Regions from separate parts of the Kitasatospora sp. NPDC098652 genome, predicted to be linked through region 2. Evidence: riboswitches for the same ligand, from Rfam matches in the RefSeq annotation. Region 2 holds a riboswitch; each other region holds the start of a gene.
What was found. Region 2 has a riboswitch for cobalamin ahead of ACIQWA_RS39415 (prenyltransferase/squalene oxidase repeat-containing protein). Riboswitches for the same ligand answer to the same signal wherever they lie in the genome.

Region 1 (3,465 bases), on a different contig from region 2:
CCGAGGCCGACCGGGCGCCAGCGGGAGTTGGACGTACCGGCCTCGGTGGTCGGGTAGAAGTTGATGTCCACCACGCGGTCGAGGAAGGTGACGGCGGTGCGGACGGTGGCGTCGAGGCGCTCCCAGTCCATGGCGCCGAGCAGGTCGTCGGCCGTGGCACCGGGAGCCACGTGCGCGCCGAGGTTGACCGAGCCGAGGTTGCAGACGGCGGTCTCGGAGTCGTCCGTGACCTCCAGGATCTCGGTGCACAGGTTGGAGGAGTGCACCGTGCGGCCGGGCAGCGCGGTCTGGTTGGCGGCGCGGTTGGAGGCGTCCTTGAAGGTCATCCAGCCGTTGCCGGTCTGCGCGAGGGTGCGCATCATGCGGGCGTAGAGGGTCTGCGCCGGGATGGTGCGGACGGCCTTGCCGGCCAGCTCGGCCTTGCGGTAGGCCTCGTCGAACTCGGCGCCCCACAGGTCGACCAGCTCGGGGACGTCGGCGGGGGAGAACAGCGACCAGTCGGCGTTGGCGTTCACGCGGCGCATGAACTCGTCCGGGATCCAGTGGGCCAGGTTGAGGTTGTGGGTGCGGCGCGCCTCCTCACCGGTGTTGTCGCGGAGCTCCAGGAACTCCTCGATGTCGGCGTGCCAGGTCTCCAGGTACACGCAGGCCGCGCCCTTGCGGCGGCCGCCCTGGTTGACGGCGGCGACCGAGGAGTCGAGGGTGCGCAGGAACGGGACGATGCCGTTGGACTTGCCGTTGGTGCCGCGGATCAGGCTGCCGCGCGAGCGGATGCGCGAGTAGGACAGGCCGATGCCGCCGGCGTGCTTGGAGAGGCGGGCGATCTGCGCGTAGCGGTTGTAGATCGAGTCCAGGTTGTCCAGCGGCGAGTCCAGCAGGTAGCAGCTGGACATCTGCGGGTGCCGGGTGCCGGAGTTGAAGAGCGTCGGCGAGGAGGTGAGGTACTCCAGACGGCTCATCAGGCCGTACAGCTCGGACACCTCGCGCACCGACTGCTCGGAGTCGCCGACCGCCAGGCCGCAGGCGACGCGGAGCAGGAAGTGCTGCGGGGTCTCGATCACCTTGCGGGTGATCGGGTGGCGCAGCAGGTAGCGGGACTGGACGGTGCGCAGGCCGAAGTACTCGAAGCGGTCGTCGCCCTTGGTGTCGATGAGCGCGTTCAGGGCGTCGGCGTGCTTGGCGACGAAGGCCGCGGTGGTGTCGCCGATCAGGCCCTCGGCGTGGCCGACGGCGATCGAGGCGGAGAAGGAGGTCGAGCCCTGGCTGTTCGCCTCGTCGACGATCTCCAGGGCGAGCAGGCGGGCGGCCAGCTTCGAGTACTGGGGGTCCTCGGCGATCATCGACGCGGCGGCGTCCACGGCCAGCCCGCGCAGCTCGGCGAAGTCCGAGCCGGCGTGGCGGCCGCGCAGCGCGGCGGCGGCGACATGGCCGGGGTCGACCTCGGTGAGGTCGGCGCTGCGGTCGGTGAGCAGCCGCAGGAGAGCACCGCCGGGGTCGGAGACCGTCGGGTCGGTGAAGGCGGTACCGGAGCCCTGGGCGGGCAGGGTGACTGAGGCAGCGGTGGTCAAGGCGCTCTCTCCTGGCGGCGATCGTGCGGCGGTGATCGGGGTCACCCGGGCCGATCTGGGCAGGGGAGCACGGCGCGGACGCAGGAGCGCCGCGCGAGGTGTCTCCCCGGCCCGCCCGCGAGGCCCGGAGGGGTGGTGCTGGGTGCCGGCGCGGCCTCTGCGGGAGGGCCGTGGCGCACGCTGTTCGGCAGGTACTCGGACTCGCGGTACGGCTGCTGGAGCCGCCCGCACACCGCTGCGGGGCAGTCCCGGATTCCCACCGGGTTCCCCTGCATCGACAGCAGAAGCGAGCATACATGTAGTGGTGTCTCCTCGATGCGACACCACATGTAGTGCGGCGTGGTGTGTTGTCGCGATGACGGGTTGTGCCCGGGCCGGTGGCGGTTCGTGGTCGTCCGAGGCCCGGAAGCACGCTCCGGACGTGTCGCGGCCGCCCGCCGGACGCCTCGGATCCGGGCGTCGGACACCCGGGGCCGGCGCGCCGGGCGTCCGGGTTTCGATACGGAACGGTCACCGGGCCGAGGGACGGTGAGGGTGATGCCCTACGATCTGGGCGCATGAGCGACGGAACTGGTGTACCTGGGCACGGGCCGCAGGGGACGCCTCCCGCCGGGTCGGGGGGCGCACAGAATCAGCAGCCGGTGGGGCCGGGTCCGGTGCCGCCGCCGGGCGGTGGTTTCGGCCCGCCGCCGGCCTCGTACGGACCGGTGGCGCCGGCCGCGCAGCCGTTCTCCCAGCCCGTCCCGCCGGTGCCCCAGCCGGTTCAGCCGCCGGCTCCGCAGCCGCAGTGGCAGCAGCCTCCGCAGCAGTCGGGTCCTCCGCAGCAGCCGGTCGCGCCTCAGCAGCCGGTCCCGCCGCAGCGCGTCGAGCCGGACTGGGCGGCGCTGGCGGACCGCAACGAGGCCGAGAGCAGGCGCAAGCGCCGGGTGAAGATCATCGGCAGCGCGGTGGCCGTCGTCCTGGTGGGCGGTCTGGTCGCGGGCGGAGTGCTGCTGTTCGGGAAGAAGGACGACCCGGCCAAGCCCGGCGGCGGTGCGGTCGCGACCGCGCCCGCCTCGGTCAAGCCGACCCCCGGCCCGTCGAACGGCGGCGCGACCCCGGGCGGGCAGCCGGACGACCCGTCGAAGCCGATCTGGGAGGCCGCCACCGACCCGGCGCCGCAGGATGCGGGGGCACTGTTCTCCGCGCTGCAGGTGACGGTCAACGGCGTGTCCTGGAACCGGACCGTGGTCTCGCTGGACCAGCCCTGCTGGGACGGCAACTCCACCACCGGCGGGCTCGGCAAGGTCCTCGGGGACCAGGGCTGCCAGAAGGTGCTCCGGGCGACGTACGTCTCCGGCGACAGCGCGGTGACCGTCGGCGTCGCGGTCTTCGACCACAAGATCCAGGCCGAGACGGCGATCAAGAACTACACCGGGCAGCTCAAGGGCCTGCCCGCGCCGGGCGCCCCGGCGTTCTGTGCCAACCCCGGCTGCACCGGCACGCACAGCAGCCTGGGCCGGTACGCCTACTTCACCGTCGAGGGCTCGGCGAAGGGCGGCAACGCCCCTGATGCCACCGCGACCGCGGCGGCCTCCGGGTTCGCCGAGCACGTGAAGGCCCAGCTGCTCCAGCGGGCCAAGGCGGCGGGCTCGGCCACGCCGGGTTCGCAGGGCACGCCGACGGCCGCCGCGACCGGCTGACCCGCTGTGACACCCCGGTCCCGGCGGACCTGTGCGCCGGGACCGGGGGAGTGTGGCAGGCTCTCGTCGGAGTCATTCGTACGCGTGTTCCGGTTGCGTCCGTGGGGGTCGGCGCCGGCGAGAAACCGGAGGAGCGGTCGTGGCCCTGCCCAGAGCCCTGCGCGGTAAGCCGGCCGTCCTGGCCGCAGCCGGCGTCGTGGTCGCCGCCGGCAGTC
Region 2 (3,465 bases):
TCGGTCGGCTGCCCACCGGGGCTGGAGTTGTGCGCCCGGACGCTGTCCGGCGAGAAGGCCGGGCGCCCCTCGGTGCCCTCGATGTTCGTACCGCCGAAGATCCACAGGTCCACGCTGCCGGGCTTCGGCTGGTACAGCATCGCGCCGAGCTGGCTGAACGACCACGTGTTCTGGCCCGGATCGGCGTGCCAGTACGACCAGTAGGCGGTGGTCGGGGGTGTCTGGACGCACTTCTCCTGGTCCGGCGTCGGGTACTGCTTGCCGCCCTGGAAACCGCTGTAGCCGATCCGGCAGATGAACGCGGGACCGTCGTGCCCGGTGCCGGTGGTCTTCCAGCCGCCCTGGCTGAGCAGGGCGTAGCCAGTGGTCGGGGTGGTGCCGCAGGAGCGCAGCAGCGGGCCGCCCCACTTCCCGAAGTCCACCGCGAGTACGACCCCGGAGGTCGTGGTGCACTGATCCATCGGCAGCGGCGTCGCAGCAGCCGGGGCCGCGCCCACGGCGACGCCGCCGAAGGCGAGCGCGAAGGTCAGCGCCGCCGCCCCGAGCAGCCGGGCGAGCCGCTCACGGAGTCCCCGGCTCACCGGTGACGCCCCGGAGCGGCCGCGTTGCGGCGACGGGCGAGGATGACGGCCGCGGCGCCGAGGGCGGTCAGCAGACCGGCTCCCGCCGTCAGGGCCAGGGCCGGGGTGCCCGTGCTGGCCAGGCTGCCGGACCCGGTCCGCGCCGCCACGCCCTCGGCGGGGGCACCGCCGCCTCCGGCCGGCGCATCGACGCCGTCGGCCGGCCAGGTAGTCGGCGAGTTGGTCGGGCCGCCGCTGGTGGCGGGAGCGGCGGTGGGCGAAGCGGATCCGGTGGAGCTGGGCGAACCCGTCGGGCTCGGCGTGCCAGTCGGTGTGCCAGTGGGCGTGCCAGTGGGGGTCCCGGTGGGGGTCCCGGTGGGCGTCCCGGTCGGAGTCCCCGTCGGCGTGCCGGTCGGAGTGGGCGTCGGAGTCGGCGTCGGAGTCGGCGTGCCCTCGAGGTTCCTGGACAGCGTGCCGAAGGAGATCCCGGTGGCACCGCCCACCACCTGGGTGGACGCGCGGACGTTCGAGCCCCGCTGCCCGGCGGACGCGACGTTGAACCCGCCGTCGCCGTTCTGCTGGCCGGCGAGGAAGTCGAGCGCCTTCGCGATCTGCCCGCCGTAGCCGGCCTTGCGCAGCGTCATGCCCTGGACGGCGAGGGCGGCCGAGTTGGTGGAGTCGCCGGCTGCGCCGGGGAATCCGCCGTCGGGCAGCTGCTGGGCGGCGAGCCAGGTGAGCCCCTTGTCGACGGCCTGGGCCGCCTCGTCGCCGGGGACGAGGGCGAGGGCCATGACGGCCATCGCGGTGCTGTCCACGTTGGAGTCGCCGGTGGCGGGGATCAGGCTCGGCCAGGAGCCGTCCGGGTGCTGGAGGCCCCTGAGATAGGCGATCGCGGGCGCGGCGTTGGTGGCGTCCCCGGCCCGGAGCTGGGCGATGACGCCCAGCGACTGGGAGAACACCGAGGCCGCGTAGGTGTAGTTGCCGGGTGCCGCGCAGCCGGTGTTCTGGTCGGCCTTGGCACAGAGGGCCTGGTCCAGGGCGGCGATCAGGTCGTGGCCGCCGAAGGCCCGCGGGTCGCGGCCGACGATCTCGGCGAGCAGCGCCTCCTTGCCGATCGAGCCGCCGTCCGCGTACTCGGTGCCGACGGCGGTCCAGTCGTTGACGGTCCGCTCGTTGGGGTCCTTGCCCTGCTGGTCCAGGAAGTCGACGATCCTGCGCAGCGCGGCGTCATCGGTACCGGTCGCCGCGAGGGCGTAGGCCCCGTCGATGGTGAGGCCGAAGTCGGCGAAGGTCGGGAAGGCCTCGTAGTAGTGACCGTCGATCAGCTGGGCCGGACCGGTCAGGTAGGCGCTGCCCTTGCCCAGGTCCGGGGTGCGCCCGGCGGCCGGGGCCGGTGCCGGTGCCGTGGTGGCGCCGTCGGGACGGGTGCCGGCGGCGGCCTGCGGCCGGGTCGGTGACGGGATGGGGTCGGCGGCGGCGGTGCCGGGGTGTCCGAGCAGGACCGTTCCGCAGGCGGCGGCCGCGACGGTTCCGGCGACCACCAGGGAGGCGAGGTCCCGGCTTGTGTGACGTGTGCGACTGCTGCTGACCCTCACGACGACTCCCTCGTCGGTCGACGCAGGAGACCATGGCGCAGCCGACGGCCGCCTTGGGACACGGGCCGTCAAGAGCTGCGTCGTAGTCCGCGACGACGCAAGTGCTGTGTGTACAGGCCCCCGGTCCAGGCATTCCGGCTCACCCACCGAGGTGGGCCTACGGTTGCGGGTCAGCGCCGGAGTCGGACCGGCTTCCCCTGAACGCCGAGGGCTAAAACCGGTTCATCAGACCACGCCGGTCAACAGGGAGTCAACGGATCGTCAGGTAGCTCACACCACCTCGTCGGCCGGTCCTCGCGGTGGTGCACGGGCGGGCGGACACCCGGAACTCCGGGCAGGGTGGCCGACCCTGAGCACCGGCGCCCGGCCCTTCCGCACGGAGGACGGGGCGCCGGTTCGCTGACGTGTCAGGGCGCCGTGATGCCCGGCTGGGCGCCGGCACCGAAGGACCAGCCCTCGACGTCGCCGGGAGCCGGGTCGTAGCTGCCCGCGCCCAGGTTGCTGTACGACCAGGGCCCGCCGTGCTGGGCGTGCCAGTACGACCAGTAGGCGCTGCCGGTCGGGTTGGTGCAGGTGGCGGGCAGCGCGTTGATCTTGCAGACGAAGCCCGGGAAGCGCGGGTGGAAGGCGTACGAGAACCCGGCGCCGGTGAGCGCGGCGAGCCCGTTGGCGGGGTCGCCGGGGGCGCAGCCGGTCTCGATGCCGCCGCCGACGGCGGTGAAGTCGACCACGACGGTGACGCCGGTGGTTCCGCTGCAGGCCGCCGCTCGGGCCTGCGGGGCCTGGACGGCGGAGACGCCGAGCAGGCCGGCGGTGAGGGCCGCCGCGGCGGCGATCGACCCGAGCATCCGGCGGACGGGGCGGGCCGGGGTGAGGGTTTCGGTCATCGGAACTCTCCTCGTGGGATCAGGCCTGGACGTGTCAGCGGGCGGCCGGGGTCGGGCAGGCCAGGGTGGGGGCGTCGGGGCGGGCCCCGGCGGCGGAGAGGGCGGCCAGCGGGGCGCCCGCCAGGCCGAGGACGGCCTGCGCGGTGGCCCGGGCACCGTTGCCCGCGTTGAAGCCCGACGCGTCGTAGGCGACCGCGCCGCGCACCGCCGGGTCGGCGGAGCAGCCCTGCTGGAACTTCACCAGCCGGCTCCAGCCCTTGAGGCCCGCGCCGAGGCGCCCACCGGCGAGCAGTGCCTCGGTGGCCAGGCCCGTGGTGTTGGCGTTGGAGGTGGTCGCCCCGGCGGCCGCGAAGCCGCCGTCGGCGTTCTGGTGGGCGGCGAGCCAGGTGAGGCCGGCGTCCGCCTTGGCGGTACGGCCGGTGG
Region 3 (3,465 bases), on a different contig from region 2:
ACGACCACGCCCGCCAGTAGGTACAGCACCTCCAACAGCCGTGCGGCGGCGGTGAGGTAGAAGCCCGCGAGGCCGTCCTGCACGGCCGCGACCATCGGCCAGCCGGGCAGCAGCGCGTACAGTCCGCCGGTGATCACCACCGAGCCGCGCAGCTGCAGCTGGTTGAAGGACATCAGGATGCCGACCACCGCGGCCGGGGTCGCGGCCGCCGCGATCCGGTAGAACTCCGGCAGGTCGTGCCGTTCGACCCGGTCGGCCAGCACGCCGCCCACCACCGTGGTGACCACGGCGCTCACGAACACCAGCCAGGCCCGGGCGTCGGCCCGGCCGCCGACCAGCAGGGTGGCGGCGCCGGCCAGCAGGCCGGAGGAGAGGACCAGGACCCAGGCCGGGTAGTGGCGGCAGTGCCGGCGCACGGCGCGCAGCCGCCGGTGGGCGTCGTCCACGGCGAGACCGCCCGCGGTGATCTCGGTGACCAGCCGGAACAGCGCGGCCAGCCCGGAGTAGTCCCCGGTGGGGCGGCGGACGAAGCGTTCGGCCGTCACCGGCGGGTCGCCGTGGCCGGGCCGGTAGGAGATCGCGACCCGGGTGAAGGCGACCTGGGGGTCGCAGGGGCGGACCCGGTAGGTGCGCGCCACGGCGAGCATCGCCGCCTCGACGTCCTCGGCGCCCTCGCCACAGATCAGCATCAACTCGCCCACCAGCAGCGCCAGTCCGAGCACGGCGGCGACCGCGGCGGGCCCCGGCTCGGCCGCACCCTCGTCCTCCTCCTCGCCGTGCCCGGCCGCCGGGTGGGCGGAGTTCGGGGAACGCAGCAGCGGCAGCATCTGCTCCGGCCAGCGGACCGCGCCACCCACCGCCCGGGGCGGTCTTCCGGAGCCGGGATCGGCCTCCTCGGCCGCGCCCGGTCCGCCCTGCGACGGCACCCGCGAACCGTCCGGCCCGGCCGTCCCGGCCCGCGCACCGCTCTCCTCGTGTTCCCGCATCGTCGCTCCCTGGACCACCCCCCAACTCGGCTGCTCTCGGCACTCCTTCGACTACCCATCGTCACCACTTCGTGAACGTCGCACCCGGAGTGCGGAATGATCCGCGCGCCCCGCTCGGCGGCCGGCGCCGTCTCATCATGCGGACGATTGCGCGGTTCTCCGGCCGGAAACCGGCGGGCCGGACGTAGGGTGACAGGTGCAGCTGGTTCGCCCCGTCCGCCAGGCGGGGCGTCGTAAGAGGGAACCCGGTGACGCCTTTCAACAGGCCAGTCCGGGACTGCCCCGCAGCGGTGAGTGGGAACGACCGCCGTCATACGCACTGGGCCCGGGTCGGGTCTGGGAAGCGACGGCCAGTAGGTGCCGGTCCTCGACGAGGACGGGCGGGCCCGCGAGTCCGAAGACCTGCCACTGCCCGGGCGCGACCGTTCGCGCCCGGCCATCCGGTGACCTCGAGGGCGGGTCGGCGACCACACCAGGCGGAGCCGTACCCGTGTGCGGGCGGTCGCCCGGTCTGTCGTCCCTTCGCGTCCTCGCCCCCGTCGCCGGGCACTTGAGGAATCAGACTCGCGAAGGAGAGTCCCTTGACCACGAAGTCCGCAGCCGCGGCGACCCTCGCCACCGCCCACGGCTACCCCCGGCAGGGCCGGGGCCGGGAGTTGAAGAAGGCGATCGAGGGCTACTGGAAGGGCGCCGTCACCGCCGAGGCACTGCTGGCCACCGCCGCCGACCTGCGCCGGGGGAACTGGCAGCAGCTCGCCGACTCCGGCATCGAGGAGGTCCCGACCGGCGACTTCTCGCTCTACGACCACGTGCTGGACACCACCGTGGCGGTCGGCGCGATCCCGCCGCGGCACCGGGAGGCGGTCGACGCCGACCCGCTGGACGGCTACTTCGCCATGGCGCGCGGCAACCAGGACGTCGCTCCGCTGGAGATGACCAAATGGTTCGACACCAACTACCACTACCTCGTCCCGGAGTTGGGACCGGACACCGCCTTCGCCGCGAACCCGGCCAAGGCCGTGGCCGAGTTCGAGGAGGCCCTCGCGCTCGGCCATGACGCCCGTCCGGTGCTGGTCGGGCCGGTCACTTACCTGCTGCTCGCCAAGCCGGCGCCCGGGGTGGCCCCCGACTTCCAGCCGATCACCCTGCTGGACCGGCTGCTGCCCGTCTACGAGGAGCTGCTCACGGCACTCCGGGCCGCGGGCGCGCAGTGGGTGCAGTTGGACGAGCCCGCGCTCGTCCAGGACCGGACCCCGGCCGAGCTGAACGCGGCCGCCCGGGCCTACCGTGAGCTGGGCGCGCGGACCGACCGGCCGAAGCTGCTGGTGGCGAGCTACTTCGACCGCCTCGGCGACGCCCTGGCGGTGCTGGCCAAGGCCCCGGTGGAGGGCCTGGCGCTGGACTTCACCGGGCCGGCCGCCGCCAACCTGGAGGACCTCGCCGCCGTCGGCGGGCTGCCCGGCAAGCGCCTGGTCGCCGGGGTGATCGACGGGCGCAACATCTGGATCAACGACCTGGGCGCTTCGCTGGCCACCCTGGCCACCCTGCTCGGGCTCGCCGACCGGGTCGACGTCGCGCCGTCCTGCTCGCTGCTGCACGTGCCGATCGACGCCACCCTCGAACGCGACATCGACCCGCAGATCGCCCGCTGGCTGGCCTTCGCCAAGCAGAAGGCCACCGAGGCCGCCCTGCTGGCCCGCGCCCTGCGCGAGGGCACCGGCGCGATCACCGCCGAACTCGCCGCCAACCGCGCCGACCTGGCCTCCCGCGCCACCTCGCCGATCACCCGGGACCCGGCCGTCCGCGCCCGCACCGCGGCCGTCACCCCGGGCGACGCCCGGCGCGCCCAGCCCTACCCCGTACGGGCCGAGGCCCAGCGGGCCCGGCTCGCACTGCCGCTGCTGCCGACCACCACCATCGGCTCCTTCCCGCAGACCACCGAACTGCGCGTCGCCCGCGCCGACCTGACCGCCGGGCGGATCGACGCCGCCGCGTACCGGGAGCGGATGGCGGCGGAGGTCCGCGAGGTCATCGCCTACCAGGAGAAGGCCGGGCTGGACGTCCTGGTGCACGGCGAGCCCGAGCGCAACGACATGGTCCAGTACTTCGCCGAGCAGCTCACCGGCTACCTGGCCACCCGGCACGGCTGGGTGCAGTCCTACGGCACCCGCTACGTCCGGCCGCCGGTGCTGGCCGGGGACATCTCCCGCCCGCACCCGATGACGGTCGACTGGTTCCGCTACGCCCAGGACCTGACCGACCGTCCGGTCAAGGGCATGCTGACCGGCCCGGTCACCATGCTCGCCTGGTCCTTCGTCCGCGACGACCAGCCGCTCGCCGAGACCGCCCGGCAGGTCGCCCTCGCCCTGCGCGACGAGGTCACCGACCTGGAGGCGGCCGGCGCCGCCGTCGTCCAGGTCGACGAACCGGCCCTGCGCGAGACCCTGCCGCTGCGCGCCGCCGGCCGCCCGGCCTACCT

Region 1: it holds a riboswitch for cobalamin, as region 2 does, so the genes downstream of both, ACIQWA_RS12315 (ribonucleoside-diphosphate reductase subunit alpha) here and ACIQWA_RS39415 (prenyltransferase/squalene oxidase repeat-containing protein) in region 2, are expected to answer to the same signal.
Region 3: it holds a riboswitch for cobalamin, as region 2 does, so the genes downstream of both, metE (5-methyltetrahydropteroyltriglutamate--homocysteine S-methyltransferase) here and ACIQWA_RS39415 (prenyltransferase/squalene oxidase repeat-containing protein) in region 2, are expected to answer to the same signal.

Annotation. Positions count from the first base shown of each region.
Region 1 is NZ_JBIWAQ010000004.1:353,660-357,124, reverse strand. It holds gene ACIQWA_RS12315 (ribonucleoside-diphosphate reductase subunit alpha) at 1-1,544, opposite strand, end outside; cobalamin riboswitch at 1,737-1,869, opposite strand; gene ACIQWA_RS12310 (hypothetical protein) at 2,318-3,250, shown strand; gene ACIQWA_RS12305 (glycosyl hydrolase) at 3,390-3,465, shown strand, end outside.
Region 2 is NZ_JBIWAQ010000040.1:29,942-33,406, reverse strand. It holds gene ACIQWA_RS39420 (hypothetical protein) at 1-581, opposite strand, end outside; gene ACIQWA_RS39415 (prenyltransferase/squalene oxidase repeat-containing protein) at 578-2,155, opposite strand; cobalamin riboswitch at 2,262-2,390, opposite strand; gene ACIQWA_RS39410 (flagellar hook-length control protein FliK) at 2,563-3,042, opposite strand; gene ACIQWA_RS39405 (peptidase) at 3,077-3,465, opposite strand, start outside.
Region 3 is NZ_JBIWAQ010000001.1:120,301-123,765, reverse strand. It holds gene ACIQWA_RS00490 (threonine/serine exporter ThrE family protein) at 1-986, opposite strand, end outside; cobalamin riboswitch at 1,221-1,390, shown strand; gene metE (5-methyltetrahydropteroyltriglutamate--homocysteine S-methyltransferase) at 1,568-3,465, shown strand, end outside.